Regions from separate parts of the Chromobacterium sp. ATCC 53434 genome, predicted to be linked through region 2. Evidence: predicted binding sites of a transcription regulator. Region 2 holds the regulator's gene; the other holds the start of a gene.

Region 1 (15,959 bases), 2.1 Mb from region 2:
CATAGGCCGCGGCGACGGCCGGCGGCAGGCTGGCGTAGTCGCGTTGCTCGGTGGCGATCCAGCTGCCCGGATGGGCGGCCAGGAAGTCGGCCAGCGCCTGCGGCTTGGCGGTGGTGCGCACCTTGCCCTGGCTGTAGAACTCGGCCGAGAATTCGCGGCGGCTGTCCCAGTACATCAGCATCGCGTCCGGCGACGGCTGCCCGGCCTGCCAGGCGGCGATCACCGGCTTCTGCGTGCGGAAGTAGCGGGCGCCGTCATGGCGCTGCAGACCGATGGCGACCAGCACCAGGACGCCGGAGGCCAGCGCCAGCCACGGCAGCGCGCGGCCGGCGCGCGGGCCTGGGTCGCGGCGCCACAGCTCGGCCATCAACAGCGCCGCGCCGGGCAGCATCGGCAGCGAGTATGGGAAGATGATGTTGCCGGACATCGTGAAGAACAGCAGCGTCATCACGGTCCACAGCGACAGATACAGCAGCCAGCCGTCATTGTCGCCGGCGCGGACGATGGCCGGCAGCCGGCGCGCGCGGCAGGCCAGCCAGGCCAGCATCGCCAGCGACCACGGGAACAGCGCGCCCAGCGCGTACGGCCAGATCATGCCGCGCGGCGTGGCGTGGGCGAAGCCGTACTTGTCGCCCTTCCAGCCGGCGTCGAGGAAGCGGCTGACGTGCTCGCCCATGATGAAGTAGTCGAGGAAGCCCGGCGTGCGGATTTCGGCCCAGGCGTACCACGGCGCGGCGATGGCGGCGGCGAGCAGCGTGCCGGAAATCCACGGCAGCTCGCGCCACAGCCGCTTCCATTCATTGCGTATCAGCACCCAGAAGAAGATGGGCATGCCGACCAGCACCACGTCCAGCGGACCCTTGGCCAGCATGCCCAGGCCCAGGCCGGCGAAGAAGGCGTAGCGCCACAGCCGGCCGCCGCCGTGCATCGCGCGCCAGAACGCGACCTGGCTCAGCGTCACGCAGAACATCAGCGACGGGTCGGTCATCACGGTGCCGGCCGCGCCGTAGAACAGCAGGCCGCCGGCCAGCATCAGCGCGGCGGCCATCGCGGCGTCGTCGCCGGCGCGGCGGCGCATCAGGCCGGCCGTCAGCCACAGCGTGGCCAGCGCCAGCAGCAGCGCCGGCAGGCGGGCGGCCAGCTCGTTGACGCCGAAGATGCCCATGAAGGCGGCCGACAGCCAGGTGGACAGCGGCGGCTTGGCCCAGAACGGCACGCCGTAGTCGTGCAGCGGGGTCACCCAGTTGCCGGTCTCCAGCATCTTGCGGGCGATCTCGGCGTAGCGCGCCTCGGTGGTGTCGGTCAGCGGGATCGCCCATAGCGCCAGCAGGCGGATGGCCAGCAGCGCCAGCAGGGCATAGCCGGCGGTTTTCCGCCAGGAGGAAGTTGCAGCGGTAGTCATCCGTAATCTTGTTTTCAAACGGGGTACAGGATCGGCGCAAGGCTATCACAGACCGCAGTCGGCGTCTGCCCGTTGATCCAGCAAAAACGCCACCCGGAGGTGGCGTTTCGGTGCGGATGGCGCGCGCTTACTGGCGGCCGTGCATCATCTTCTTCAAGACCGAGGACAGCGCGAACAGCACGATGGAGCTGGCGCCGGCCATGATCACGAACAGCATGAAGAAGTCGTGCAGATTGGTGATGGCGTGGCCGAGGAAGTACGGCACCGGCTTGGCCGGATCCGGGTACAGCTCGGACAGCGTGCCGGCGAACTTGTTGGCGGCGGCGGAGGACAGGAACCAGATGCCCATCATCAGACCGGTGAAGCGGGCCGGCGACAGTTTCACCACCAGCGACAGGCCGATAGGCGACAGGCTCAGTTCGCCGAAGGTGTGCAGCACATACAGGCTGACCAGCCACAGCATGCTGACCTTGACGCCCGGCGCCAGGCCGTCGACGCCGAAGGCGATCACCAGGTAGCCCAGCGCCAGGAAGAACAGGCCGAGCGCCATCTTGGCCGGCGACGACGGTTCCATGCCCTTGTGGCCCAGCTTGGTCCAGATCCAGGCGAAGATCGGCGCGAAGATCACCACCGAAACCGGGTTCAGCGACTGGAAGAAGGAGGCCGGAACCACGTAGCCCAGCAGATTGCGGTTGGTCTGCTCTTCGGCGAAGAAGGTCAGCGAGGCGCCGGCCTGCTCGAAGGCGGACCAGAAGAAGATAACGAAGGCGGACACGATCAGGATCACGGCCAGACGCTGCTTCTCGATGGCGGTCAGCGGCGCGTGGACCACTTTTTCTCCGCTCTCGTGGTGGCGCTTCGGCGCCAGGCCGATCGGCTTGCCTTCCGGCGTCACCAGGTATTTGTTCTTGAACAGCGAGAACACGGCCAGCGACAGCAGCATGCCGATGCCGGCGGCCATGAAGCCCCACTTGAAGTCGCCCGGATTGCCGGTGTCGCCCAGCGTGCCGCATACCAGCGGCGCGATCAGCGAGCCGGTGTTGATGCCCATGTAGAAGATGGTGAAGGCGGAATCGACGCGCTTGTCACCCGGGGCGTACAGCTGGCCGACCATGGACGAAATGTTCGGCTTGAACAGGCCGTTGCCGGCGATCAGCAGGCCCAGGCCGCCGTACAGCAGCGCCGAGGCGGTCGGAACATTGGTCTCGTGCAGCGAGCCGGAGAAGAACAGCATGAATTGGCCGAGGGCCATCAGGACGCCGCCGGCCAGGATGGAGCGGCGGTTGCCCCAGTAGCGGTCGGCGATGTAGCCGCCGATCAGCGGAGTGAAGTAGACCAGGCCGGTGTAGGTGCCATAGATGTCCGAGGCATGGGCCTTGTCGAACAGCAGCGCTTTGATCATGTACAGCGTGAAGATGGCGCGCATGCCGTAGTAGCTGAAGCGCTCCCACATCTCCGTCACAAAGAGCAGATAAAGCCCCCTGGGATGCGATTGTGTAGACATAAGGGTTTCCTTCGAGTGACTTGGGACATCACCAGCAACGAGCGATGTTTTATGTTTTTTATGATTGCCTTGGATTTTGTAGGCAGCGCAAGATCATATCGAGGAAATGTTGAGATGTGAAAATTTTTTTAGAGAATTATTAATTACGTTGTAATATTTAGAGCATTGACTTTGGTTTTTTGATGATTTTTGCCAAAGGATAAAGCCGGTTTTCATGCGTTTTTCTCATATCGTTCATCGTAGACTGTATACAACTTGATACGTCAATACGATTTCTGTATCGATTTCTTGCGGCGGCGACGGGGCGCCGGCGGCCGCCGGACCGGTCCGCCGCTGTCGTTTTTCCGCCAAGACGGCCGCCGGGTCTTCGATGCCGCCGCCGGCGCGAGGCGGTCTTGCTTTTGCCTCCGCTTGCCGCCATGTTGGCGATATCGCGCCGCATTGGGCGCACCGGCAGGAGGGAAGACATGTTTGAGCGTTTGCGGCAGTGGCTGGAGGCCGGCGGCGCCCGTTTCCGGGTGGTCGAGCATCCGGCTGAGGGCGGCTCGCACGCGGTGGCGGCGCTGCGCGGCACCGAGATCGGGCAGGGCGCCAAGGCGATGCTGTGCCGCGTCGTCGACGCGCCCGGACACTATGTGCTGGCGGTGCTGCCCGGCGACGAGCGGGTGGACTTCGCCAAGGTGGCCGCAGCCGTTGGCGCGCGCAAGGTCAAGCTGGCCGACGCGGCCGACGCCGAGGCCGTCACCGGCTGCGTGATCGGTTCGATTCCGCCGTTCAGCTTCGATCCGGCGATCCGCCTGGTCGCGGACCCGCAGCTGCTGGCGCGCTACCGCGAGATCGCCTTCAACGCCGGCCGGCTGGACGCGTCCATCGTGCTGGACGGCGACGACTACCGCCGGCTGGCCCAGCCGTTGCTGGCCGACATCCGCAAGGAGGCGCCATGAGCGAGGCGGGGTTCGAAGCGCTGGCGGGCTACGCGCGGGCCATCATGGGCGGCGCCGGCGCCGAGCGCGTCGTCGGCCGCGAGGAAAGCCGCCGCAGCTGGCGCGAGGCGGACTGCGAGGTGACGCTGAGGGAGTGCGTCTACCGTTTCGACAACGGCGTGGCGATACGCCGCAGCATCGAGGTCGACGACTACCCGAGCGAGCTGGCCTGCTCCGAATGCTGGATCAGCTACGAGGTGCTGGCGCTGGGGGCCTCGCCGGGCATCGCCCCGCCGCGCAAGAGCTTCGACAGCGGCTGCCGCGAGGCCTTCTGGCTGCGTTACCACTCGGACGCGACCATCTGACGGCGGCCCGCCTGCGGGCCGTCTCGTCCCGCTTCAGTTCGCAGCCGGCTCCAGCTTGGGCTGGCCCAGCTGCATCACCGGTCCTTGCGTCGTCTTCCATTCGCCGGTGATGCGCCATGTCTTGCCGTGGTCCTCGACCAACACATACCAGTGGTTGGCGTTGACCAGCGGCTTGGCCAGGATGCCCTGGTACAGATTGGGGCCGGCCATCGTCATCTCGGCGTTCTCGTCGAAGTCGTCCTGGGCCGGGTGCACCATGCGCAGCGCCAGCGTGTCCGGCAGCTTGACCTTGCTGCTGGTGATCAGGCGCAGGCTGCGGCCGTCGTTGCCGAACATCAGCTGGGCGCTCAGGCCCATCTGCGCCGCGGCCTTGTCGCGGCGCAGCTCCATATTGATGGCCTTGCCCTTCTTGTAATAGTCGTCGGTGACCAGGCCGTCATCCGACTTGATCGCGGCCGCCAGGAAGAAGATGCCGACGATGATGGACACCAGCGGGATGCCGAACAATATCCACGGCCAGGGTTCCTTGTACCAGGGGCGGGGCGGGTGGTGGGCGGTGTGCTGCATGCATTACTCTCCGATGAAGCTGGATTTTTCTTCCACGCGCAACGGCGGGTGGTTGACGGATTCTATGACGAAGTGGATCTCGTGGCTGCCCTTGGTGGCGTACTGCGGGTCGGCCTCGACATGCACGGTGACCGAGGCGGCGTCGGCGGCGCCGACACGGATCTCGGGCGTTTCCGCCTTGGCCTTCAGCGCCGGCAAGCCGGTGGCCGAGATGCGGAAGCGCTGCTCGCTGTCGGTGGTGTTGATGATCTTGACGGTATAGGTGTTCTCCAGCCAGCCCTCCTCGGTTTCGCGCACCAGCGAGGCGCGGTCGCGGATGATGTCCACCTTGAACGGCTTCCTCAGCGCCAGAGAGGTGATGGCGGCGCCGAACACGATGGCCAGCACCAGCACGTACATCACCACCCGCGGCCGTTTCAGCCGCGAGGCGATGGCTTTTTCCGGATACTTGCCCTCCAGCGCGTTTTCGGTGGTGTAGCGGATCAGGCCGCGCGGGTAGCTCATCTTGTCCATCACCTCGTCGCAGGCGTCGATGCAGGCGGCGCAGCCTATGCACTCGTACTGCAGGCCATTGCGGATGTCGATGCCGACCGGGCACACCTGGACGCAGATGCTGCAATTGATGCAGGAGCCGAGTCCCTGCGCCTGCGGGTCCGAACCCTTCTTGCGCGAGCCGCGCGGTTCGCCGCGGGCCTCGTCGTAGGAGATGATCAGCGTGTCGGCGTCGAACATCACCCCCTGGAAGCGGGCGTAGGGGCACATATACTTGCACACCTGCTCGCGCATGAAGCCGGCGAACAGATAGGTGAAGCCGGCGTAGAAGAACATCCAGAACATTTCCCACGGACCGTAGCCGAAGGTCGGCAGCGCCGCGGTCAGGCTGCGTATCGGCGTGAAGTAGCCGACCAGCGTGAAGCCGGTCCACAGCGAGAACGCGATCATGATCGCGTGCTTGATCGTTTTCAGCCTCAGCTTCCTCATGCTCATCGGCGCGGCGTCCAGCTTCATCCGCTTGCCGCGGTCGCCTTCGACCCACTGTTCTATCCACAGCATGATCTCGGTGTAGACCGTCTGCGGACAGGAATAGCCGCACCACAGCCGGCCGGCGATGGTGGTCCAGGTGAACAGGCCGAAGGCGCAGCACATCAACAGCGCCGCCAGATAGACGAAGTCCTGCGGCCAGATGGTCAGGCCGAACAGGTAGAACTTGCGGCCCACCATGTCGAAGAACACCGCCTGGCGACCGTTCCATTGCAGCCAGGGCAGGCCGAGATAGGCCAGCTGGGTGCCGAGCACGAACAGGACGCGGAAATTGTTGAACATGCCCCTGACCGCGCGCGGGTAGATTTTCTTCTGGGCTTCGTACAGCGAGACGGTGGCGCCGTCGCTGCCGGCGGTCTCGACCTTGACGGGGATCTTATTCAACGAGTCGGACATTGCGTTTTCCTGAACGGGACCCGGCGCGGCGTCAAACGATGCCGCCGGCCGGGGCCCGTGGTGGAGCAGGAGAGGGGCGCCGCCCGCCGGGCGGGCGGCGGGCCGGGTTTACTGCGGGGCTTTGGGGTTGTTGGACAGGCTCCAGACATAGGCGGCCAGCAGATGCACCTTGCCTTCGCCGAGGAAGTCCTTCCAGGCCGGCATCTGGTTGTTGCGGCCGTTGGTGACGGTCTCGATGATGGTCTTTTCGGTGCCGCCGTACAGCCAGTTGCCGGACGGGTGGGTCAGGTTGGGCGCGCCCAGTTGCTGATTGCCCTTGCCGTCGGGGCCGTGGCAGGCCGAGCACAGCGTGGCGAAGGTCTCCTTGCCGCGCGTGGCGCGCTCGGCGTCGAACTTCTTCTTGGTGACCGACAGCGACAGCACGTAGTTGGCCACGTCCTTGACCTTCTCCTCGCCGAGCACCGCGCCCCAGGCCGGCATCTGACCGTGGCGGCCGTGCAGGATGGTGGTCTTGATGGTGTCGGGCGAGCCGCCGTACAGCCAGTCATGATTCACCAGATTGGGGAAGCCCTTGGCGCCGCGCGCGTCGGCGCCGTGGCATTGCACGCAGTAGGTCTGGAACAGGCGCTTGCCCATTTCCTGCGCCTGCGGGTCGCCCGCCACCGCCTTCAGGTCCTGTTTCAGGAATTTGTCGTACAGCGGCTGGTACTTGGCCTCGGCCTTGGCGCGTTCTTCCTTGTACTGGCCGAGCGAGGTCCACTTGAAGTAGCCCTTGAAGTCGCCCAGGCCCGGATACAGCACCAGGTAGACGACGGCGAACAGCAGCGTCAGGTAGAACATCAACATCCACCAGCGCGGCAGCGGATTGTTGTACTCGGCCAGGTCTCCGTCCCAGACATGGCCGGTGATCTGGACTTCCTCCCCCTTGTTGACCGTGGTCTTGGACTGGGTGAATACCAGCAGGGTCAGCCAGATCAGGCCGCCCAACACGATCACGATAATCCAGATATTCCAGAAATCGCTTGTGAATTGACTCATTTTCTTGCTCCGCTGGAGGCCTGCTCGCGTCCGGCCTCCTCTACCTTGTCGTCATCGAGGAAGGGCAGGTTGGCTGCCTCCTCGTACCGGCTCCTGGAGCGTTTGCTATAGGCGATGATCAGCACCACGATGAAGAACGCGAAGCAGACCACGGTGAACAGCGAACGTCCGAACGTAACCCAGTCCATGGCTCAGCGCACATTCTTCAGCGCAAGGCCGAGGCCCTGCAGGTAGGCGACCAGCGCGTCCATCTCGGATTTGCCTTCGACCTGGGCCTTGGCTTCCGCGATGTCCTTGTCGGTGTAAGGCACGCCGACCTTGCGCAGCGCCTCCATCTTCAGCGGCATCACGTCGGCGTCCACCAGGTTCTTGGCCAGCCACGGGAAGGCGGGCATGTTCGATTCCGGCACCACGTCGCGCGGATTGGTCAGGTGCACGCGGTGCCATTCGTCGGAGTAGCGGCCGCCGACGCGGGCCAGGTCCGGACCGGTGCGCTTGGAGCCCCACTGGAACGGGTGGTCGTACACCGACTCGCCGGCCACCGAATAATGGCCGTAGCGCTCGGTTTCGGCGCGGAACGGGCGGATCATCTGCGAGTGGCAGTTGTAGCAGCCTTCGCGGATATAGATGTCGCGGCCGGCCAGCTGCAGCGAGGTGTACGGCTTGACGCCGGCTACTGGCTCGGTGACCGACTTCTGGAAGGCCAGCGGCAGGATTTCGACCAGGCCGGCGACGCTGACCACCAGCAGGGTCAGTACGATCAGCCAGCCGACATGTTCTTCTATCAGTTTCTGGATTTTGTCCATGATTGTTCTTGTCCGATTAGTGTGCTTGCGCGGTGATGGCCGGAATCTTGGCATCGACGGCGCGGCCGGCCGATACCGTGCGGAAGGTGTTGTAGGCCATCAGCAGCATGCCGGACAAATACAGGGCGCCGCCGAGGAAGCGCACGAAGTGGTACGGATAGGTGGCTTTGACCGCCTCGACGAAGGCGTAGGTCAGCGTGCCGTCCGCATTGAGCGCGCGCCACATCAGGCCCTGGGTGACGCCGGAAATCCACAGCGCGGCGATGTAGAGCACCACGCCGACGGTGGCGAGCCAGAAGTGGGCCTCGATCAGCTTGACGCTGTACATGGTGTCGCGGCCGAACAGGCGCGGAATCAGGTAGTACATCGAGCCGATGGTGATGAAGCCCACCCAGCCCAGCGCGCCGGAGTGAACGTGGCCGATGGTCCAGTCGGTGTAGTGCGACAGCGCGTTGACGGTCTTGATCGACATCATCGGACCTTCAAACGTCGACATGCCATAGAAGGATAGCGATACCACCAGGAACTTCAGCACCGGGTCGGTGCGCAGTTTGTGCCAGGCGCCGGACAAGGTCATGATGCCGTTGATCATGCCGCCCCAGGACGGCGCCAGCAGCACCAGCGAAAACACCATGCCGACCGACTGGGTCCAGTCCGGCAGCGCGGTGTAGTGAAGGTGGTGGGGACCGGCCCACATATAAGTGAAGATCAGCGCCCAGAAGTGCACCACCGACAGCCGGTAGGAATACACCGGGCGGCCGGCCTGTTTGGGCACGAAGTAGTACATCATGCCGAGGAAGGCGGCGGTCAGGAAGAAGCCCACCGCATTGTGGCCGTACCACCATTGCACCATCGCGTCGACGGCGCCGGCATAGACCGAGTAGGACTTCCACAGCGTCACCGGCACGAAGGCGGAGTTGACGATGTGCAGCAGCGCCACCGCCAGGATGAAGGCGCCGTAGAACCAGTTGGCCACGTAGATGTGCTGGACCTTGCGGATGGCGATGGTGCCGAAGAACACGATGGCGTACACGATCCAGACCACGGCGATCAACAGCTTGATCGGCCACTCGAGCTCGGCGTATTCCTTGGCGAAGGTGTAGCCGAGCGGAAGGGTGATCACGGCCAGCACGATGACCAGCTGCCAGCCCCAGAAGGTGAAGGCTGCCAGCTTGTCGGAAATCAGGCGGACGTTACAGGTGCGCTGCACCACATAATAGGATGTGGCGAACAGGCCGCAGCCCCCGAAGGCGAAGATGACGGCGTTGGTGTGCAGCGGGCGCAGCCGGCCAAAGTGGAACCACGGGCCGAAGTTGAGTTCGGGCCAGACCAGCTGGGCCGCGATGATGACGCCCACCAGCATGCCGACTATGCCCCAAACTACGGTCATGATGGCAAACTGGCGCACCACCTTATAGTTATAAGTGGGTTGCGTTTCCATTTAAGGTTATCTCCAAGGTTGCTAACTTCAGAACACGACAAACCATGGCGGCTTGAACTTCGCGCCTGCAACCCAATCTGGAGGGGAAGGCTAGAGGCAAGCCGCGGGGAACCGAATCTGCAAAGTTGAACCAGGTGCTTGACCTGTATCGATAGGCTTTGATGTCTGTATTAGCAGTTCGCAGGCCGTTTCGACAGCACCAAATTTCCACTTGACCAATGCCGTTATTCTAAAACAATTGCAATGTGCGAGCCAGAAGCATAATCAGCATGATCGGTCCCGGTATGTCTTTTCCTGCGTCGTTTCAAGAGTAGCGATGTGAACAGTTCATATTGCCACTCATGCAATTGTATTGGTCTGTCGGCGCCACTCATTGATATGGATCAATACGGCATAAATGACGGCGCTAAATACGCGCCGATGCTAGAATCATCAGGTTTTGCAACGCTTGCAGGCTGCTCATGACCCTCTCCGCTCCCGTACACTACACGCTGCGTCCGGCCTCGCCGCAGGCGCATCTGTTCGATGTCACCGTCACAGTCACGCACCCGGCCAAGAATGGCCAGGTGTTTTTTTTGCCGACGTGGATTCCCGGCAGTTATATGATCCGTGAATTTTCCAAACACATCGTCAGCCTGGCCGCGGAGGCTGGCGGCAAGGCGGTGCCGCTGCGGCAGCTGGCGAAGAACCGCTGGCAGGCGGCGCCGGCCAAGGGCGAGCTGACGCTGCGCTATCAGGTCTACGCCTTCGACCTGTCGGTGCGTGGCGCCTATTTGGACGGCGAGCGCGGCTTCTTCAACGGCACCAGCGTGTTTCTGGCGGCCGAGGGCTACGAGAACGAGTCCTGCACCGTGGACATCCAGGCGCCGGACGGAAAATTTCATGCCAATTGGAAAGTGGCGACCAGCCTGCCGGCGGTCGACGTCAAGAAGAAGAGCGGCTTCGGTCTTTACCGGGCGGCTGACTACGACGAATTGATCGACCATCCGGTGGAACTGGGCGATTTTCACAAGGTCAGCTTCAAGGCCTGCGGCGTGCCGCACGAGTTTGTCGTCTCCGGCCGATTCCAGGCCGATCTGAAGCGGCTGGCCGACGACTGCAAGAAGATCTGCGAATACCAGATCAGGCTGTTCGGCGAGCCGGCGCCGTTCGATCGCTATGTGTTCATGCTCTTCGTCGGCAAGGATGTCTACGGCGGTCTGGAACATCGGGCGTCGACGGCGCTGGTGGCCAACCGCGACGATCTGCCGGCGCCGGGCGCGGCCGAGATCGGCGACGGCTACCTGAAACTGTTGGGCCTGATCAGCCACGAATACTTCCACAGCTGGAACGTCAAACGGATGAAGCCGGCGGCGTTCGCGCCGTACGACCTGAACCGCGAGGGCATGACCCGTCTGCTGTGGGCCTTCGAGGGCATCACCTCCTACTACGACGACCTGACCCTGGTCCGCTGCGGCCTGATAGACGAGAAGCGCTATCTGGGTCTGTTGGCCGAGACCATCACCGGCGTGCAACGCGGCGCCGGCAGACTGAAGCAGACGCTGGAGCAATCGAGCTTCGAGGCCTGGACCAAATACTACCGCCAGGACGAGAACAGCCCGAACAGCATCGTCAGCTATTACACCAAGGGTTCGCTGGCGGCGCTGGCGCTGGATCTCGTCATTCGTCGCGACAGCAAGGGCAAGCAATCGCTGGACGATGTGATGCGCGCGCTGTGGAGCAAGTGGCTGGCCGACGGCAAGGGCCTGGAAGAGGACGAGTGGGAGAAGATCGCGATCGAGACCACCGGCCTGAAACTGAAACCGTTCTTCGATCTGGCCTTGCGCAGCACCGAGGATTTGCCGTTGGCCGAGCTGTTGGCGAGCCAGGGCGTGGAGCTGAAATTCGAGGCGGCGCAGGGCGCGTCCGACCGCGGCGGCGTCGTCGACGCCTTCGCCGGCAAGCCGGCGCCGCTGACGCTGGGCGCCAGGACCGCGGCCGATGCCGCCGGCGTCCGGCTGGTCCAGGTGCTGGACGGCGGCGCCGCCCAGCAGGCCGGCCTGTCCGGCGGCGACGTGGTGGTGGCGGTGGACAAGCTGCGCGCCTACGATTTGGACAAGCAGCTTGCCCGGCTTCAGGCCGGCGACACGATCAAGCTGCATGCCTTCCGCCGCGACGAGTTGATGACTTTCGAGCTCGTTGCGCAAGCGGCGTCCGACGATACCTGCCGCCTGAAACTGGCGGCAGGCGGCGGCAAATGGATTGCGGGCCGCTGACCAAGCGGCCGGCATGTCGACAATAAGCGGCGTCGATCAGGCGCCGCGCTGTCTATGAATGAGACCGGCGGGGACGCCGGCCCAAGGAGGATACATGGCGCAGCAGCCAGAAGTGAAATATCGCAACGATTACCGGGCTCCGGCCTTCCTGATCGACCGCGTCGATCTGGTGTTCGACATCGAAGACGCGTTCACCCGCGTGCAGTCGCGGCTGGTGGTGACTCGCAACGACGGCAGCGTCGATGCCGACCTGAAGCTGGACGGCAGCGCCAAGCTGGTGTCGGTGCTGCTGGACGGCGAGAGGCTGGACGAGGGCCGCTACCGTCTCGCAGACGACGTGCTGACGGTGAGTCAGGTGCCGGACAGCTTCATTCTGGAAGTGGAGACCGAGCTAGACCCGGCCGCCAACACCAGCCTGATGGGCCTGTACGCGTCCGGCGGCAATCTGTTCAGCCAGTGCGAACCGGAAGGCTTCCGCAAGATCACCTATTATCTGGACCGTCCGGACGTGATGGCCAAGTTCACCACGACGATCAAGGCCGACAAGCAGAAGTACCCAGTGCTGCTGTCCAACGGCAACAAGGTCGGCGAGGGCATGGTCGACAAGAAGCGCCACTGGGTCAAATGGGTCGATCCCTACCGCAAGCCGTCCTATCTGTTCGCGCTGGTGGCCGGCAAGCTCGTGGCGCTGAAGGACAAGTTCGTCACCATGCGGGGCCGCGAGGTGGCGCTGGAGATCTGGACCGAGCCGGCCGACCAGGACAAGACCGCCCACGCGATGGAGTCGGTCAAGCACTCGATGAAGTGGGACGAGGAGCGCTTCGGCCTGGAGTACGACCTCGACATCTATATGATCGTCGCCGTCGGCGACTTCAATATGGGCGCGATGGAGAACAAGGGCCTCAACATCTTCAACACCAAGTATGTGCTGGCGCGCCAGGATACCGCGACCGACGCGGACTTCGAGGATATCGAGGCGGTGATCGGCCACGAATACTTCCACAACTGGACCGGCAACCGCGTCACCTGCCGCGACTGGTTCCAGCTGTCGCTGAAGGAAGGCTTGACCGTCTACCGCGATCAGGAATTCAGCGCCGACATCTACAGCCGCGCGGTCAAGCGCATCGAGGACGTCAAGGGCCTGCGGATGGCGCAGTTCCCCGAGGACGCCGGCCCGACCGCGCACCCGATCCGCCCGGACAGCTATATCGAGATGAACAACTTCTACACGATGACCGTGTACGAAAAGGGTTCTGAAGTGGTGCGGATGTACGAGACGCTGCTGGGCCGCGACGGCTTCCGCAAGGGCATGGACTTGTACTTCAAGCGCCACGACGGCCAGGCCGTCACCTGCGACGACTTCCGCGCCGCGATGGCCGACGCCAACGACGCCGACCTGTCGCAGTTCGCGCTGTGGTACAGCCAGGCCGGCACGCCGCGCCTCGCCGTGTCGTCCCGCTACGACCCGGCCGGGCAAAGCTATACGCTGACCGTCAAGCAGAGCTGCCCGGCCACGCCGGGACAGCAGAACAAGTTGCCCTTCCATATTCCGCTGGCGCTGGGCCTGGTCGGCGCCGACGGTCGCGATCTGCCGCTGCGCCTGGCCGGCGAGGCCGAGGCCGTCGGCGTCTCGCGCGTGCTGGACGTCAAGGCCGCCGAGCAGAGCTTCACCTTCGTCGACGTCCCGGCCGAGCCGGTGCCGTCGCTGCTGCGCGGCTTCTCCGCGCCGGTGAAGCTGGAGTACGACTGGCGCGACGAGCAGCTGGTGTTCCTGATGGCCAACGACAGCGACAGCTTCTGCCGCTGGGAAGCCGGGCAGATTTTCGCCGAGCGCCTGTTCAAGCAGCTGATCGTCGACGCCGCCGCCGGCCGCGAACTGCAACTGTCGGCCACCTTCGTCGGCGCCTTCCGCTCGGTGCTGAAGGACCTGAGCCTGGACCCGGCGTTCAAGGCGCTGATGCTGAGCCTGCCGGCCGAGAGCGAGATTCTGGAGATGGTGGACAACGCCGATCCGGCGGTGATCCATCAAGTGCGCGAATTCGTGCTGGACCAGCTGGCGCAGGCGCTGCGCGGCGAATGGCGCGAAGCTTACGAGCTGAACCTGACCCGCGACTACAAGCCGCAGGACTCCGGCAAGCGCAGTCTGAAGAACCGCGCGCTGTGGATGCTGAACCGGCTGGACGACGCCTGGCCGGCCGAGGTCGCCGGCAAGCAGTGCCTGGACGCGGACAATATGACCGACCAGATGGGCGCGCTGCTGGCGCTGCGCGACCGCGACGGCCAGGAGCGCGACGCCTGCTTCACCGCCTTCGGTTCGCGTTGGCAGCAAGAGGCGCTGGTGATGGACAAGTTCTTCACGCTGATCGGCAGCAGCCAGCTGGAAGGCACGTTGCAGCATGTGCAGGCAGCACTGCATCACCCGGCGTTCAGCATCCGCAACCCGAACAAGGTGCGCGCGCTGCTGGGCGCCTTCGGCGGCAATCTGTTCCACTTCCACGCCGAGGACGGCAGCGGCTACCGCTTCCTGGCCGACCGCATCCTGGAACTGGACGCGATCAATCCGCAGGTCGCCAGCGGTCTGAGCCGCGCCTTCCGCCGGCTGCTGAAGCTGGAGCCGGGCCGGCAGGCGAAGATGCGCGCCGAGCTGGAGCGGCTGGCCAAGGCCGAGTTGTCGAAGGACGTCTACGAGATCGTGTCCAAGATCCTGGCCTGATCCCGCTTTGATGTCGTCAAAAAACGCGCCGGGAAACCGGCGCGTTTTTTATTGCCGCAGCCTGCTTATTCGATCCGCAGCCGTTGGCCGGCGCCGCCGTTGCGCCGTTTCGGCAGCGTCAGGTTCAGCACGCCGTTCTCGTAGCGGGCGCTGGCGGTTTCGCGGTCTATGTCCTGCGGCAGCTGGAAACTGCGCGACACCAGGCCGTAGTAGCGCTCGTTGCGCAGCGGGCGCTCGTCCTTGCCCTGCTGGTCGTACTGCCGGACTTCGGCCTTGATCGTCACCAGCGCGCCGTCGATCTCCACATGGATGTCCTCCTTGCCGACGCCGGGCAACTCGGCCTCGACCTGGTAAGCCTCGCCGGTTTCCTTGACGTCCATCTTGATCTGCGCCGGCAGCGCGTCGCCGTGCAAGGGCTTGACCAGGAAACCCGGCGTGAAGTCGCGGAAAAACTCGTCAAACAGGCTATGGCGGGCGGGCAGCATGCTCATTTGCTTCTCCTTTCAGTTCATGGGCTTACGACGGATTCGCCGTCCTGTAGCCAAAGATGAGGCGCATGTCCGCGCTTTCAAGAGGCGGTGCGCGTCCGGATTTGACGCGCGTCAATTCAGCCGCGCAGCCACAAGCCGGCGAAGTCGGTCCAACCGTTGCCGCCCAGCTGCAGGCCGGCCAACTGAGGGCTGGCGTCGTGGCCCAGCGTCTCGTGCGACAGCGGCAGCATCCAGCCTTCGGCCACCAGCCAGTCGCCGGCGCGGCGGTAGCCGTCCTCGCGCGCGGCGAATTCCGGCTCGGCCTGCAGGCGGCGCATGTCCCGGGCCAGGCGGGCGGAGGCGTCGGGCGACAAGCCCAGCTGCAGCGTGCTGCAGCCGCTTAGCCATTCGAACATGCCGTAGTCGCGGTCGTCGTGCAGCAGCTCGCTGCACAGGATCAGGTCGGCGCGGTCGCGCCAGCCGGCGCTGCCGAAGAATTCGCGCCGCGACAGACCATGGATCTCCAGCGCGATGCCCGACTGCGCAAGCCGTTTCGCCAGCGCGTCGGCCAGCGGCGGGAAGCAGGGCAGATCGTAATGGAACAGCGTCAGCCGCGCGCCGTCCAGCCGCGGCGGCGGAGCCGGCGCCGGGCGCGGATGACGCCAACCGGGTTGCAGCCCCAAGGCCGGCGCGCGCTCGTCGCAATCGGCCACCGGATGCGGCTCGGCCAGGAAGCGCATCAGCGGCAAGCGCTGCTCGGCCGCCACGCGGATGCTGCGCGGCGACAGCAGCAGATAGGTGCAGGCCGATTGCAGCATGGTGGCGCCGCGCAGATTGCCGTATTCCAGCCGCAGGTGGAAATCCTGTTCGGCCGGGGACGGGATGATCCACAACTCGATCGCGTCCAGCAGCGCGCGCTCGCGGTAGTGCTGGTCGAAGGCGGCCAGTTTCAGCCGTTGCGGGCTGAGCAGCTCGACGCGGAACGGCCCGCTGCCCACCGGCATGCGCTCGAAATCGGCGCCGCGCCGCATCGGCACG
Region 2 (15,959 bases):
CCCCGGGCCTGCGCGCCCGCGTGGTGCTGGAAGCCGAAGGCTGAATCACCTCAAGGCCAGCAGCGCGAAACCGGTCGCGACCGACACGGCGGTGCTCACCAGCCCCGGCACGATGAAGCTGTGGTTGAACACCCAGCGGCCGATGCCGGTGGTGCCGGTGTAATCCATCTCCACCGCCGCGATCAGACTGGGATAGCTGGGCAGCACATAGACGCCCACCACCGCCGGGAAGATGGCGATCAACACCGGCGCCGCGATCCCCAGCGACACGCCCAGCGGCATCATCACCTTGGTGGTCGCCCCCTGGCTGAACAGGATCACCGCCATCGCGAACACCGCGAAGGCGAACAGCCACGGCGCCGATTCGACGATGCCGACGATATTGTGCTTGAACAGCGGCAGATTGGCCTGGATGAAGGTGTCGCTCATCCAGGCCGCGCCGAGGATGGTCACCGCCGCCACCGCGCCGGAACGGAACATGCCGCCGGACACCATGCCCCGCAGGTCCGCCTTGCAAACCAGCGCCGCCAACGCCGCATACCCCAGCATGCACATCTGGATCACGTCCACCATCGAAACCGGCTCCATGCCGCCCGCGCCGGGCCAGGCCGGCCGCAGCCGCGGCATCGCCGCCAGCAGCACGATGGCCGCCACCGTCGACAGAAAGCCGTAAACCGACCAGGCGGCGGTGCGCGGCAAGATCTCGTCGGTCCCGCTTTGCGGCCGGCTGACGCCGCCGTCGGCCAGCTTGCGGCGGTAGGCGGGATCGTCGGCCAATTCGCGGCCGTAGCGCAGCATCGCCGCGCCGCCGGCCAGCGCGCCCAACAGCGTCGCCGGAATGCTGATCATGATGATGTCGGTCAAGGCGACGCCATGAGGCGCCAGCACGGTGGCCAGCGCCACCGTGGCGGCCGAGACCGGACAGGCGACGATGGCGTTTTGCGACGCCACCGTCAGGCCGGCCAACGGCCGCTCCGGCCGGATGCCGGTTTTCTCGGCCACCTCCACCACGATGGGCATCAGCGCCAGCGCGATGAAGCCGGTGCCGGCGAGGAAGGTGGACAACCAGCCCACCAGCGGCGCCAGCAGCACGATGTGCCGCGGCTTGCGCCGCAGCAGCCTGGCGGCCACGCCGACCATATAATCCAGCCCGCGCGCCGACTGCAGCGCGGCCGACGCGGTGATGACGGAAATAATGATCAGGACCACGTCTATCGGCGCATGGCCCGGCTTCAGGCCGAAGACGAAGACCAGGATCAAGAGGCCGGCGCCGCCGGTGACGCCGAGGCCGATGCCGCCCATGCGCACACCGATGAAGATGGCGCCGAGCACCACCAGTAATTGCAGATAAACCATCGCGCGACTCGCTAGCTTTGACCGCCGTATTGTCGCAGCCGCCAGCCGGCCGCGGCTTGTCGATAATCAGCAATTCATTATGTTTTTATAAATAGCCGCAGGACGCAAAAAAGCCCGCCGAAGCGGGCTTTTCTCGCAGACTCCCTAAACGGGAATCAGGCTTCGCCGACCACAACGATCTTGATCGGGGTGACCACGTCGTGGTGCAGGGCGATCTCGATGTCGTATTCGCCGATGGCCTTGAACGGGCCGTTCGGCAGGCGAACTTCGTGACGCTTCACTTCGACGCCGAAAGCGGTAACGGCTGCGGCTACGTCGACGTTGGTCACGGAGCCGAACAGACGACCGTCCACACCAGCCTTCTGGGCGATGGTGATCACGGCTTCGTTCAGCTTCTCGGCGCGAACCTTGGCGTCGGCCAGGATTTCGGCTTGCTTGGCTTCCAGTTCGGCGCGACGAACTTCGAACTCTTTCAGGTTCGCGTCGGTAGCGCGCTTGGCTTTGCCTTGCGGGATCAGGAAGTTACGGGCGAAGCCGTTCTTCACGTTGACCACGTCGCCCAGTTGACCCAGATTGGCCACTTTTTCGAGCAGGATGATTTGCATCTTCTTGTTCCTTTCCCGGTTTAGTGCTGGTCGGTGTACGGCAGGAAGGCCAGGAAGCGAGCACGCTTGATAGCAGTGGTCAGCTGACGCTGGTAGCGGGCCTTGGTGCCGGTGATGCGAGCCGGGATGATTTTGCCGTTTTCGGCGATGAAATCTTTCAGGAGATCAACGGATTTGTAGTCGATTTCCTTGATGCCTTCTGCCGTGAAGCGGCAGAACTTCTTGCGCTTGAAGAGTTGACGAGCCATTTTGACTAACCTTTTACAAATTCAACATATTCGATATTGAGCACCAACCGCGGGTTGCGCAGGCTGCGCTGACTGAGAAAACCGGTGACGTTCATCACCTGTCCCGCCAGCTTCCCGGAATGTTTCCGGGCCTCCTCGCCTACCCATACGGCCTGTATATCGCAGGCCACATCGCGTTCGAAGCCCCCGGCGCTTTGCCGGGACTGGTGCTTGAGCCACACCTCCACTACCGGCAAGCCGGCGGGCGTGTATCTCAGCGCATCCTCGCGTTCGACCGTGACGGTCAGCAGCAGACGGTTCTGCAAGACCGAAAGCTCCGCCAATTAGGCGGAAACTTCAGCCTCGGCGGCCGGCTGGGCGTCCAGCAGGTTCTTCGCCTTTTCGTCCTTCATCATCGGGGACGCGTCGCTGATAGCGCGGTCCATCTTGACGGTCAGGTGGCGCAGAACGGCGTCGTTGAACTTGAAGGCGTGCTCGATCTCGGCCAGGGTTTCCGACTGGCACTCAACGTTCATCAGAACGTAGTGAGCTTTGTGCAGCTTCTGGATCGGGTAAGCCAGTTGGCGGCGGCCCCAGTCTTCCAGACGATGGATCTTGCCTTCGGCGGCCAGAACCATACCCTTGTAGCGTTCGATCATGGCCGGGACCTGTTCGGACTGGTCCGGGTGCACGATGAACACGATTTCGTAATGGCGCATGTGAACTCCTTTTGGCTATTCGTAGCCTTCCGCCATGCGATTGCGAAAGGCAAGGTAGTAAACCGCAGTATTCTACGCACTTTGCCGCGGCCAGGCAACTTTCCATGCCTTTTCCGCCGCCGGAACGTCGCCGGCGCGGCGGATTTACAACTTCTTGTTGCGCTTGATGCCAACCACCACGCCGTCGCGCAGCGTGACGATGGTGGTGTACGGAACCTGCTCGTTGGCCAGCCAGCTCAGCTGGCGGGTCGTCGACACCGTGGTCACGCCGCTGGCCAAGGCGCCCCGATTGCTGTCGCTGCCGTAGTCCGGCGCGCCGGCCACCGACACCAGTTCGGCCTCCAGCATGCCGTTGTGCAGCTTGATATAGGTTTCAAACGGAATCGGCGCCGCCTGGGCGGCCCCGGCCAGCAACAGCGCGACGAATGCCAGTTTCCTCATCTCGAGCTCCCTGGAAAAAAGCCCGCAGGCGCGGGCTTGGGATTAAAGAGTCCGCCTCAGCGGACTTTCTTCACCACATCGATCAGCTCGGTCACCATGCCGGTGGCGTCGCCCTGCTGCAGCGCGCGCGCGACGCAGCCCTTCATGTGGTTTTCCAGCAACTGCAGCGCCACCGCGTCCAGCGCCGACTTCACCGCCGCCACCTGGGTCAGCACGTCCACGCAGTAGCGGTCGGACTCTATCATGCCGCCGATGCCGCGCACCTGCCCCTCTATCCGCGCCAGCCGCTTCAGCAGCGCCGCCTTGCCCGGCTGCACCACGCTGCGCTCGGCGGCCGGGGGTTCGTGACAGCATTCCTCATGCGGGGGGCGGGTATCGTTCATGGCGTGTCCTGGACATTCTATCGTCGCATTATCGCTTATCCTCCATCACTAGGCACGAACATCCAGCGTGCCCATCATCCCGGCGTCCTCGTGCTCCAGGATATGGCAGTGAAACATCCGCGGACCGGGCATATCCTGGCGGAAACGCAGCCTGACCTTCTGCCCCGGCGGCACATTGACCACGTCGCGCCAAGCCAGGTAGGACTCGCGCCGCCAGCCTTTGCCGTCGTGCCGCTCCGTCACCTGGAACTGGGTGCCGTGCAAATGGAAGGGATGGTCCATGTCGGCCCGATTGTCGATTTCCCACTCCTCCACCTCGCCGACCTTGCCGCTGAAGTCCATCCGGTCCATGTCGAAGGCCTTGCCGTTGATCAGAAACATCGCCGCCGGATTGCTCATGTCCTCGCTGAACGCCACCAAGCGCCTGACCGTCGGCTTCGGCAACGGCGCGATCGTCCGCAGCCTGGACGGCAGCGCCGCCGTCGTCTCCGTCGGCCCGGCCTCGACATCAAGCAGCGGCAAGGCCTTGCCCTGCTCCGGCCCCATCATCTTGCCGCGCGCGTACGGCAGCGCGATCAGGCCGGCCGGCTTGCCGGCGTCGAAACGGCCGGTGACGGCCAGTTCGACGCGCGCGCCCGGCGGCAACAACAGATATTCGACGCGGCGCGGCTTTTCGATCAGGCCGCCGTCGGTGCCGACCAGCCAGACCTCATGCGCCGGCAAGGCCAGCTTCAGCACCCGGGCGCTGGTGGCGTTCCAGACCCTCCAGCGCTGGCGCTCGCCACGCCCCAGCGCCAGCTTCGGCCGCCACGCGCCGTTGACCAGCACGAACTGGCCCTCGCGGCCATCCATCTTGTCGGCCTCGCTGTTGGCGGCGATCGCGCCGCCGTCGTCCAGCTTCAGATCGGACAGCACCAGCCAGCGCTCCGGCAGATGGGCCAGCGGATCGTTGCGGCTCCTGACGACGAACACGCCGGCGAGTCCGCGGTACACCTGCTCGGCGGTATGGCCGTGCGGATGCGGGTGGTACCAATAGGTGCCGGCGCTGCCGGGCGGCAGGGAGAAACGGTAGTCGCGGCCCTGGCCGGACAGGACCGGATCGTGCGGATTGCCGTCCTGATCGGCCGGAATCGGCAGACCGTGCCAGTGCACGGTGGTCAGCTGCGGCAGGCGGTTGTCGAAGCGCAGGCTGAGCGTTTCGCCCTCGATCAGCTCGATGGCCGGGCCGGGCACGCTGTCGTTGTACGCCCAGAATTCCGTCGCCGGCTTGCCGGGCAACAAGGGCAGATTCAGCGACGCCGCGGTCAGGCAGCCTTGCAGCGCGCCGTCCTTGCGCTCCAGCGGCAAGCGCTTCAGATCCGGCAGCGGCAAGCCGCTGGCCAAACCCAGCGCGGCGGCGTCCGGCATCGGCGCCGCCTCCCCCGTCGCCCCATGGCCGGCATGGGCCGACTCGGCCGATGCCGGCCTGAAGAACCACGGCGACAGGGCCAGCGCGCCCCCCCATTGCATCAATTGACGACGTTGCATCGCGCACTCCGTTAAGATACCCCACACGGGTATATTGAACCTAGAGTGGCGACGGTGGCAACAGTTCCGCGTCCGATGCCCGCGGGCATAAAAAAACGGCAGGCCATCGGGCCTGCCGTTTTTCGGAACGCTGTCCGCTTACTTGTTGACGTGCGGCGCCAGCAGTTGCAGCAGCTGGGCCAGCACCTTCGGGCTGCCGGCGACGATGTCGCCGGACTCGAACCAGCCCTGCTCGCCGGTCGGGTCGGTGACGATGCCGCCCGCCTCCTGCACGATCAGGCTGCCGGCTGCGATGTCCCACGGCTTCAGGTTCAGCTCGAAGAAGCCTTCGGTGCGGCCGCAGGCGACATTGCACAGATCCAGCGACGCGGCGCCTTCGCGGCGCACGCCGGCGGTCTTGCCTATCACGTCCTTCAGCATGCCGAGGTACTGATCGATATAGCTCTGATCGGAAACCGGGAAGCCGGTGCCGATCACGCACTCGTTCATCATGAAGCGCTTGGAGACGCGGATGCGGCGGTCGTTGAGGAAGGAGCCGACGCCGCGCGAGGCGGTGAACAGATCGTTGCGGTTCGGGTCGTAGACCACCGCCTGCTGGATCTGGCCCTTGTGCGCCATCGCGATCGAGATCGCGTATTGCGGGTGGCCGTGCAGGAAGTTGGTGGTGCCGTCGATCGGGTCGATGATCCATTCGTATTCGGAAGAACCCACGCCTTTGGCGCCGGACTCTTCTGCTAGAATCGCGTGCTTCGGATAGGCTTCGAGAATGACGTTGATGATCGCGTCCTCGGCGGCGCGATCCACCTCGGTCACAAAGTCATTGTGCTTTTTCTTCTCTACGCGGATGGCGTCGAGGTTGAGCGACGCGCGCTGGATAACACTGCCTGCGCGGCGAGCGGCTTTAACCGCGACATTGAGCATCGGATGCATTGACGGCCTCTACACTTGAACGATGGGCGGGTGTCCGTCGATGACGCGACACCCGCCAGTAACAATCTGGGTTAAGGAACAAAAAAACCCGACGCCTGGGCGCGGGCTTTTGATATATGCCCGCTATTTTAATGTGAAAACGCCAATGAATAAACCCCAAGTACCTGATTTTCTGCAAAACATCCGCGTAGTGCTGGCCCGCCCCAACCATCCGGGCAACATCGGCTCGGCCGCGCGCGCGATGAAAACCATGGGATTGAGCCGGCTGTACCTGGTTGAACCGAAAGCGTTTCCCAGCGACGAAGCGACCACGCTGGCCTCCGGCGCAGCCGATCTGCTGGAACGCGCCGTCGTGGTCGGCACGCTGTCGGAAGCGCTGGCCGACGTCACCGTCGCCTGCGCGCTGACCAGCCGCCGCCGCGAACTGACCACGCCGCTGGCGACGCCGCGCCAGACCGCGCCGGAACTGATCGCCCGCGCCCGCGACGGCGAACAGGTGGCCCTGGTGTTCGGCAATGAGACCTTCGGCCTGTCGATAGAGGAAGTGGAGCAGTGCAACCGGCTGCTGACGATACCCGGCAATCCGGACTACTTCTCGCTGAACCTGGCGATGGCGGTGCAGGTGATGACCTACGAGTTGTTCAGCCATACCGGCGTCGACGTCGAATACCTGCGCCCCGACGGCGAGGCCGCCACCCAGGGCGAGGTCGAGGGCATGTGCGGCCACCTGGGACAGGCGATGGACGACATCGGCTACCTCCAGCGCCGCAACGGCGAGCGGCTGATGCGGCGGATGCGCACCTTGTTCAACCGCGCCGGACTGTTGCGCGAGGAGATCGACATCTTGCGCGGCTTCTTCAAGCAGGTTCAGCGCGCCGCCGACGGCAGCCTGAAACGGGATGGCGACTGAAACCGTCCCCGACCTGCCCTGCGCGCACCCTGCGGTGCGCGATCTCGCCTTTCTGCTGACCTCCCCCTCCCCTTGGCATTGCGGCGACGAGCTGCCGGCGTGGCGGCTCCTGGGCGAGGACGGCCCGGCGCGCTTAAGCCGGCTGGCGCGGGACCCGGCCCCGCTGCTGGCCTGGCTCGCCGACGGCGACGGCAAGCGGCTATTAATCCGGCAGTAATAATCCGTACAGATTGTATACTTCCGGCATGGAAAAAATCGATGTGCGCAAGCTTGAACTGGCCGCCCGTGAGCAGCTGAGGCGTACCGCTATCCGGATGTACAAGCGAGGCCGGTCTCAAGCCAGTATTGCCGAAGAACTCGGGCTGCGCCGCCCCACCATTTCCGCCTGGGTGGTGCGTGAGGCAGCACTAGGTGCGCAGGGATTCAAAGAACAGAAGCGCGGTCGCGCCGAAGGCACCGGCCGTCGGCTGACCGAGGCGCAGGAAGCCCGGATCAAGCAGGACATCGTGGATCGCACGCCAGACCAGATGAAGCTGAGGTTTGCCCTGTGGAGTGCTCAGGCGGTCAAGGCTGTAATCAAGCAGATGTTTCTGATCGATCTGCCGATCCGTACTGTCCGTCTGTACTTGGCCCGCTGGGGCTTTACGCCGCAGCGCCCGCTCAAACGCGCTTATGAGCAGCGACCGGCAGCAGTCGAGAAATGGCTCAAGGAGGAATACCCGGCTATCGTCGCGCGTGCCAAAGCGGAAATGGCTGAAATCAGCTGGGGCGACGAATCGGCGGTGTCGAGTGTTGAGCACTTTCCGCGTGGCTACGCCCCAAAAGGCCAAACCCCAGTTCTGGTGTTATCCCAATCGAAAAGAGCGCGCATCAACTTGATTTCGGCCATTACCAACCAAGGCAAGATGCGCTTCATGCTGTACCGGGAGACCTTGACGGCCCGGGTGCTGATCAAGTTTCTGATGCGGCTGATCCGTGATGCTGGCGGCAAGAAGGTGTTCTTGATCCTCGACAACTTGCGCGTGCATCACAGCAAGCTGGTGCAAGCATGGTTGGAGGAGGAAGAGAACAAGAAGGCGATTGAGTTGTTCTTCCTGCCCAGCTACTCACCGGAACTGAACCCGGATGAATACTTGAACGGCGACCTGAAGGCCAGAATGAGCGCAGGTGAGCCGGTTCGATCAGACGGTCAACTTCAAGGGAAAGTGCTGTCCCATTTACGCTCATTGCAGAAGCAGCCGGCCAGAATCCGGTCGTACTTCCGGCATGAAAAAATCCGCTACGCGGCATGAGCTTTCTGTACGGTATTTGACTGCCGGATTAATAGGTCGATATGCTGAACGACTTTTCTATTTCTGGTTCCGCCACGCGCCGCACATCCGCGTCGCCGCGGAAAACCTGATTGTCATCGACAGCGGGCGCCGCACGGTGGGCGAGTTCGACTTCCTGCTGTGGCTGGACGGCGAGCCGTGGCACCTGGAGACCGCCAGCAAATTCTATCTGCAATTGGGCGACGGAGCCGACTCGCTGGTCGGTCCCGGCCTTCGCGACGCCTGGCGGTTGAAAGCGACCAAACTTGCCACACAATTGCGTCTGAGCCGCCATCCGGACGCCGCCGCGCGGCTGCCGGACGGTTTCGCCGACTGCCATGCCGGCGCCCGGCTGACCGGCTGGCTGTTCTTTCCAGCGGATCACGCCTTGCCGCCGCCGCTGGCGCCGGACGCCTTGCGCGGCTGGCACGCGCCGCTGGCCGAGACATGGCCCCGGCGCCGCGACGACTCGCGCTGGGCCTGGCTGCCGCGGCTGTCCTGGCTGGCCCCGGCGTGGCTGGAGCGGGCCGACACGCTGGACGAGGCGGCGCTGCGCGAGCGGCTGCTGGCCTGCCCGTCGCCGCAATTGGTGGCCGAGTTGCAGCCGGACGGCGACGGCCGCTGGCGGGAGGCCGCCCGCGGCTTCGTCACGCCGCCCGGGTGGCCCGATCCGCAGCGGCTGGCCGCACTGCGCGCCCTGATCGCCGGCCAGGCCGGTTGAAGACATGAAAAAAGGCAGGCCCATGGCCTGCCTTGCTCGATGCGGCGCCCGCCGGGCTCAATGGCCGCTGGCGTGCAGGCAACCGGAAATCAGGTCCTTCAGATCCTGCACCCGCACCAGCTGGATGTGCTTGTGGTCGACGGTGATCCAGCCCTGCTGCTGGAATTTCGACAGCGTGCGGCTGACCGTTTCCAGTTTCAGGCCAAGGAAGCTGCCGATTTCCTCGCGGCTCATCCGCAGGATGAAGTCGTTGGCGGCGAAGCCCCGGGTGGACAGCCGCTGCGACAGATTCAGCAGGAAGGCGGCGATGCGCTCCTCCGCCTTCATATTGCCAAGCAACAGCATCACGTTCTGGTCGCGGACGATCTCTCGGCTCATCAGCCGGTAGAAATGGTGCTGCAGGCTGGGAATGTCGCGGCTCAGCATCTCCATCCGGCTGAACGGCAGCTCGCACACCTCGCTGTCCTCCAGCGCGATCGCGTCGCAGCTGTGGCTGCTGGTGGAAATGCCGTCCAGCCCCATCAGCTCGCCCGACATCAAAAAGCCGGTGACCTGCTCGCGACCGTCCTGGCTGGCGACCGAGGTCTTGAAAAAGCCGGTGCGCACCGCGTACAGCGATTTGAACCCCTCGCCGCTGCGGAACAGGTACTCGCCGCGCTTCAGGCGGCGGCTCTGGCGGATCACCGTGTCCAGCTGGCTCATTTCCTCGCGGTTGAGTCCGACCGGCAGGCATAGCTCGCGCAGACTGCAGCTGGAGCAGGAGATTTTCAGTGAATGCAGGGAAGTTTGATTTTGTTCAGACATGCTGTGTTTGCCGCAAGCCGTCGAAGCTTGACCCTTGTCAATACGGAATTCGCAGGTTTTCCGCAAATTTACCAGTCCACCAGAAGTTTTACCATCCGAATACGACATGAAAACCACCCGTCCATTTTCTCCCGCCCATTTCGAGTTCGATCGGGAACTGATCGAACGCCTCGAAGGATCGGGACCAAGATACACGTCCTACCCGACCGCGGACCGCTTCACGCCGGGCTTTTCCGCTGACAATTACCAGCACAGTCTGCGCCAGCGCCGGATCGGAGCCAATCGCAAACCTTTATCATTGTACGCTCATATACCGTTTTGCAACACAATTTGTTATTACTGTGGCTGCAACAAGATCATCACCAAAAACAAGAGCCTAGCCGATCGCTACCTCGACTATCTGGAGCGGGAAATCCGCCTGACGGCCGAGGCGCTGGGCTGCCGCGAAAAGGTGATACAGCTGCATTTCGGCGGCGGCACGCCGACTTTCCTGTCCGACGTCCAGCTCGAGCGCCTGATGGGCATGCTGCAGGACAACTTCACGTTCCTGAGCGACGGAGAATATTCCATCGAGATCGATCCGCGCAAGGTTAAGCGTGAAACAATGTTCAAGCTGGCAGAATATGGCTTCAACCGGATCAGCGTCGGCGTGCAGGACTTCAATCCCGAAGTGCAGCGGGCGGTCAACCGCATCCAGAGCGAGGCCGAGACCCGCGCGGTGATCGAGGCCGGCCGCGAGGCCGGCATGAAATCGGTCAGCCTGGACCTGATCTACGGCCTGCCGCTGCAGAGCCGCGACTCGATGCGGCAGACGCTGGACGCCGCGATCGCGCTCGATCCCGACCGGCTGGCGCTGTACAACTACGCCCACCTGCCATCGGTCTTCATGCCGCAGCGGCGCATCGTCGAGGCCGAGCTGCCGTCATCGGCGGTCAAGCTGGACATCCTGCAGGACGCGGTGCGGACGCTGACCGACGCCGGCTACGTCTTCATCGGCATGGACCATTTCGCCAAGCCGGACGACGAATTGGCGGTCGCCCTGCGCCAGGGCCGGCTGCAACGCAATTTCCAGGGCTACTCGACCCACGCCGACTGCGACATGCTGGGCTTCGGCGTCTCGGCCATCGGCAAGGTCGGCTCCTGTTACAGCCAGAACGACAAGACGCTGGACGATTATTACGCCGCGCTGGACCAGGGCCGGCTGCCGGTGGCGCGCGGACTGGAGCTGGACAACGACGACGTGCTGCGCCGAACCGTCATCCAGGGCCTGATGTGCCGCTTCTCGCTGTCGGTGGAGGCGATAGAAGAGGTGCACGGCATCAATTTCGCCCAGTATTTTGCGGCGGAAATGCCACAGATTCGCGATTTCCAACAGCAAGGCCTGCTGTCCTTCGACGGCGACTTCCTGATGGTGGAGCCGAAAGGCCGCTTCCTGATCCGCAATATCGCGATGATTTTCGACCGCCACCTGCGCGAGCGCCAGACCCAGGCGCGCTATTCCCGAACCATCTGACCATCCCCTCCGGGCGCCGACGGCGCCCGGCTCCCGGCTCGAACGGCCAGTCCCGCCGCTTGTAACTGATGCGCCTGCTCAAAATCTTTTCGCGAGCAGCCCGCCCGGGCCGCTGCCGGTAGAGACTTTGAACAGGCTCTATACAGTAAAGGAGCTGCATCCCCGTTTCCTCGCCGTTCGCCCCCCCGCCGCCGCGCCACGACCGGTCCGCGGAAGGAGTTAGCCATGTCCACCCCCATCGTCCGGCTGATGCAGCGCCTCAGCTACCCGAAGCGCTTCGCCGTGATCGGCCTGGTCTTCGCCGTCGCCCTGCTCTACCTGGTGTACGGCCTGTATCGCAGCAACCAGGACAATATCGAGTCCACCGCCAAGGAGAGGGTGGGGGTCGCCTATATGCAGCCGCTGACCGCGGTGCTGGCGCAGGCCCAGCAGGGACAGGAGCTGTCGGTGCGCGCGGCGCTCGGCGACGCCCAGGCCAACAGCGAGCTGCCGTCGGCCGTTCAGCGATTGCAGGAGCGGTGGCAGGCGCTGCAGGACGTCAACGGCCGGCTCGGCGCCGAGTTGGCCAGCGACGCCGCCTGGAAGGACGCCGCCGCGGCCTGGAACAAGCTGAAAGCCGTCCAGTCCGCCCAGCCTTCGCAATGGATAGCCGCCTACGGCACTCTCAGCGACAAGCTGAACAATCTGATCGGCGCCGTCAGCGACAACTCCAACCTGACGCTGGATCCCGACATCGACACCTATTACCTGATGGACGCCGCCACCGCCAAGCTGACCACGCTGATCAGCCATCTGGGCGAGGCCAACGCCGTCGCCGCGCAGGCCGAAGCCAACCATGCGCTCGATCCCGCCCAGCGCGACCGCCTGGTGGAGCTGCGGCCGCTGATCGCCGAAGTCAACGACGGCCTGGCCGGCGACATCGCCAAGGCCGTCGCCTACAACGCCGGACTGAAAGCGGACATGTCGTCGCAGGGCGACCGGCTGGCGGCGCTGCTGAAAAGCCAGTTGCCGGCGATAGACGACGCCGTCGGCGGCAAGACCGGCGCCGGCGGGCTGAAAGTGGCCGGACACAGCGCCGACGCCGCCCAGGTGGTCTCCGCCTATATCGCCGGCGGCCTGGCGCGGCTGGACCAACTGCTGCAGGAGCGGATAGACCGCACCGCCAGCCAGCGCAACAGCTATATCGCCATCGGCGTCGCGGCGATGCTGCTGGCCATCTTCCTGTTCCACCAGCTCTACCTGTCGATCACGCTGCAGTTGGGCGGCGAGCCCGGCTATGTGCAGCAAGTGGTGGAACAGCTGGCGGCGGGCAGGCTGGACACCCGCATCCACCTGCGCGAGCGCGACGAGCTCAGCCTGCTGGCGGCGATCCGCCAGATGCGCAATCAGCTGCGCGAAACGGTGACCCAGATGCTGGAAACCTCGGGCGAGGTCAAGCGGGCGGCCGACGCGATGGCGCACAGCGCGCAAAGCATCACCGCCGGCAGCGCCCAGCAGAGCGAGGCGGCCGCCAGCATGGCCGCGGCGATAGAAGAGCTGAGCACCAGCCTGTCCGAGTGCGCGACGCAGTCGGAACAGGTCGACAAGCTGTCCACCGACGCCGCCAGCCGCTCGTCGGACGGCAACCGGGTCATCGCCGCCACCGCCAGCAGCATGGACGGCATCGTTCGCGACGTGTCCTCGGTGTCCGACACCATCAGCGACCTCGGCCGGCAGTCGGAGTCCATCGCCGGCATCGTCGACGTGATACGCGACGTCGCCGAACAGACCAATCTGTTGGCGCTGAACGCGGCCATCGAGGCGGCGCGCGCCGGCGAGATGGGCCGCGGCTTCGCCGTCGTCGCCGACGAAGTGCGCAAGCTGGCCGAACGCACCGCGCTGTCGACCACCGAGATCAGCGACATCGTCAGTCAGATCCAGAACACCGCGCAAAAGGGCAACGACAGCATGCAACAAGGCATGAAGTCCATCATGGACGGCCAGCAACGCGCCCGCGAGGCCGGCTCAAGCATGGACAACATCCGCCATTGCGTCGACGACGTGCTGGACAGCATCCACCGGATCACCTCGTCGCTGCGCGAGCAGAGCAGCGCCAGCCATACGCTGGCGCAGAGCGTCGAGCAGGTGTCGCGGATGTCCGAGCAGAACAGCCTGGCGGTCAGAGACAGCGCGAAAACGGCCGGCGAGCTGCAGGCGATCTCGCAACGGCTGGTGGGCCTGGCCGGACGCTTCACCGTCTAAGAGCCTGTTTACGATCTTTTTCCGCGCCCTGCATCCGGCAGAAAACCGCCGATGCCGCAAAAAGATCGTAAACAGGCTCTAAGAAGCTGTTCAAACAAAAAACCCGCCGAAAACGGCGGGCTTCTTCGTCATGGCAGGCTAGAAAACGGGCTCACCAAACGCCCTTCTCCACCTTGGCGGCCAGTTCCGGATACTGGTCGGCCTTGAACACCGGCGCGGCGACGCCGGCCTTCAACTGGCGCTGGTAATCGCCGAGCACGGTGAAGAAGTAGCGCGACAGCAGCACGATGGCCACCAGGTTGATCAGCGCCATCAGGCCCATCGCCAGATCGGCCATGTCCCACACCAGCGGCAGGCTGGCCAGCGCGCCGAACAGCACCATCGCCAGCACCACCAGGCGGAAAGCCAGCAGCGCGCGCCTATTGCTGCGGATGAACTCGACATTGCCCTCGGCGTAGGCGTAATTGCCCAGAATGGACGAAAACGCGAACAGGAACATCGCCACCGCCAGGAAGGACACGCCTATCGGGCCGAACTGCGACTCGACGGCCTTCTGCGTCAGCGCCACGCCGCTGAGGCCCTGGTCGTGCACGCCGGACAGCAGGATGATGGCGGCGGTCGCGGTGCACACCACCATGGTGTCGATGAAGACGCCGAACATCTGGATCGCGCCCTGGCTGGCCGGATGTTTCGAAGTGGCGGTGGCGGCGGCGTTCGGCGCCGAGCCCATGCCGGCCTCGTTGGAGAACAGGCCGCGCTTGATGCCCAGCATCATCGCCTGGCTGACCGCGTAGCCGGCCACGCCGCCGGCCGCCTGCTCCAGGCCCAGCGCGCTCTTGACAATCAACACCACCAGGCCCGGCAGTTCGGCCGCGTGGATGGCCAGCACGTAGAAGGCCATCAGCAGATAGATCAGCGCCATCACCGGCACCAGCCACTCGGCCACGCGCGCCACCGAGCGCACGCCGCCGAAGATCACCGGCGCGGTCAACAGCACCAGGCCGATGCCCACCGCGTAGCGGTTCCAACCCCAGGCGCCTTCCGTCGCGGCGACGATGGAGTTGGCCTGCACCGCGTTGAACACCAGGCCGAAGGCCAGGATCAGGCACAGCGCGAACACCACGCCCAACCAGCGCAGGCCCAGGCCCTTCTGGATGTAGTAGGCGGGGCCGCCGCGGAAAGTGTCGTCGTGGTGGCTGGTCTTGAACAGTTGAGCCAGCGTCGACTCGACGAAGGCGCTGGACATGCCGAGCAAGGCGGTCAGCCACATCCAGAACACCGCGCCGGGGCCGCCGGCCGCGATGGCGATGGCGACGCCGGCGATATTGCCGGTGCCGACCCGGCTGGCCAGCCCGGTGGCGAAGGCCTGGAACGGCGAGATGTCGTTCTTGCTGACATGGCCGCCGCGGCCGCCCACCATTTCGCGCCAGCCGCGCGAGAACAGCCGCAGCTGCAACAGGCCGGAACGCAGCGAGAAATACAGGCCCACCGCCAGCAGCAGGGCGATCAACACCTTGCCCCACAGCACGTCGTTGACGGCATTGATCAAAGAATGAAACAGCTCCATGGTACTCCTTACCTTGCTGAGCGTCGGCATCGGTCCGCCGCCAGGCGGACCCTGCTCCCGGTCTGCGCCGGGTATGCGCCAAACGCCGGACACGCGCCCGCCGGGCAAGCCTGTCTGGCCGAATGGCTGGTATGAAATGGGAGAGCGCCGGCGGAAAGCCGGCCCGCGTTTCGCGTGGAATGCGAAATCAGATCGAATCTACAAAGGAAAGCCGGCACTGGCAATCGGATAAAAGTGAATGAAATGAAAACAGACCGTCACATGAATAATAGTCTGTTTACAAATCATTGTGCCGCCGCTACGCGGTGCTAAGCTGGGAATCGACGCAGACGGAGCGGCAAGGCAAATGAAAGCGATCGGCTATTGGCTGGCGATGTTGTGGGCCGCGGCCTGCCTGGCGGCGGAAAATCCGCCGTGGCGGCTGGTCGCCGACGCCAGTTTCGAGCCGTACAGCTATCTCGCCGACGATGGCCGCACGCCGCAGGGCCTGGATGTTGAATTGGTGCAAGCGGTGATGCGCGAGGCCGGCGCGCCGTTCCGCATCGGCCTGTTGCCTTGGGAGCGGGTCAAGCTGCTGCTGGCGCAGAAGGACGCCGACGCCGGCTTCGTCTTCACCGGCACCGCCGAGCGCCGCGCCCAGTACGAACTGGTCGGCCCGCTGCGCAAGGGACAGACGGTGTTCATCACGCTCAGGCAGAGCGCGCT

The links. The regulator FNR, encoded in region 2, switches genes on or off when oxygen is low (the NO sensors DNR and NnrR bind a similar motif). The targets are predictions, from matches to a motif close to TTGATNNNNATCAA.
Region 1: a site for FNR is predicted at 9,622-9,635, ahead of ccoN (cytochrome-c oxidase, cbb3-type subunit I). Genes of this name have one in related genera too.

What each region holds. Positions count from the first base shown of each region.
Region 1 is NZ_CP025429.1:3,704,248-3,720,206, reverse strand. It holds gene CXB49_RS16355 (glycosyltransferase family 39 protein) at 1-1,402, opposite strand, end outside; gene CXB49_RS16350 (peptide MFS transporter) at 1,530-2,906, opposite strand; gene CXB49_RS16345 (YbaK/prolyl-tRNA synthetase associated domain-containing protein) at 3,374-3,850, shown strand; gene CXB49_RS16340 (hypothetical protein) at 3,847-4,194, shown strand; gene CXB49_RS16335 (FixH family protein) at 4,228-4,761, opposite strand; gene ccoG (cytochrome c oxidase accessory protein CcoG) at 4,765-6,198, opposite strand; gene ccoP (cytochrome-c oxidase, cbb3-type subunit III) at 6,307-7,236, opposite strand; gene CXB49_RS16320 (cbb3-type cytochrome c oxidase subunit 3) at 7,233-7,424, opposite strand; gene ccoO (cytochrome-c oxidase, cbb3-type subunit II) at 7,428-8,042, opposite strand; gene ccoN (cytochrome-c oxidase, cbb3-type subunit I) at 8,059-9,483, opposite strand; gene CXB49_RS16305 (M61 family metallopeptidase) at 9,945-11,738, shown strand; gene pepN (aminopeptidase N) at 11,833-14,451, shown strand; gene CXB49_RS16295 (Hsp20/alpha crystallin family protein) at 14,517-14,942, opposite strand; gene CXB49_RS16290 (ABC transporter substrate-binding protein) at 15,059-15,959, opposite strand, start outside.
Region 2 is NZ_CP025429.1:693,285-709,243, reverse strand. It holds gene CXB49_RS03230 (DUF2322 family protein) at 1-44, shown strand, start outside; gene CXB49_RS03225 (anaerobic C4-dicarboxylate transporter family protein) at 46-1,356, opposite strand; gene rplI (50S ribosomal protein L9) at 1,512-1,961, opposite strand; gene rpsR (30S ribosomal protein S18) at 1,982-2,209, opposite strand; gene priB (primosomal replication protein N) at 2,215-2,514, opposite strand; gene rpsF (30S ribosomal protein S6) at 2,533-2,907, opposite strand; gene CXB49_RS03200 (hypothetical protein) at 3,052-3,348, opposite strand; gene CXB49_RS03195 (metal-sensitive transcriptional regulator) at 3,405-3,731, opposite strand; gene CXB49_RS03190 (multicopper oxidase family protein) at 3,780-5,258, opposite strand; gene CXB49_RS03185 (inositol monophosphatase family protein) at 5,397-6,188, opposite strand; gene CXB49_RS03180 (RNA methyltransferase) at 6,334-7,098, shown strand; gene CXB49_RS03175 (hypothetical protein) at 7,088-7,315, shown strand; gene CXB49_RS03170 (IS630 family transposase) at 7,344-8,390, shown strand; gene CXB49_RS03165 (DUF1853 family protein) at 8,365-9,129, shown strand; gene fnr (fumarate/nitrate reduction transcriptional regulator Fnr) at 9,187-9,933, opposite strand; gene hemN (oxygen-independent coproporphyrinogen III oxidase) at 10,040-11,446, shown strand; gene CXB49_RS03150 (methyl-accepting chemotaxis protein) at 11,672-13,687, shown strand; gene CXB49_RS03145 (sodium:alanine symporter family protein) at 13,839-15,254, opposite strand; gene CXB49_RS03140 (ABC transporter substrate-binding protein) at 15,601-15,959, shown strand, end outside.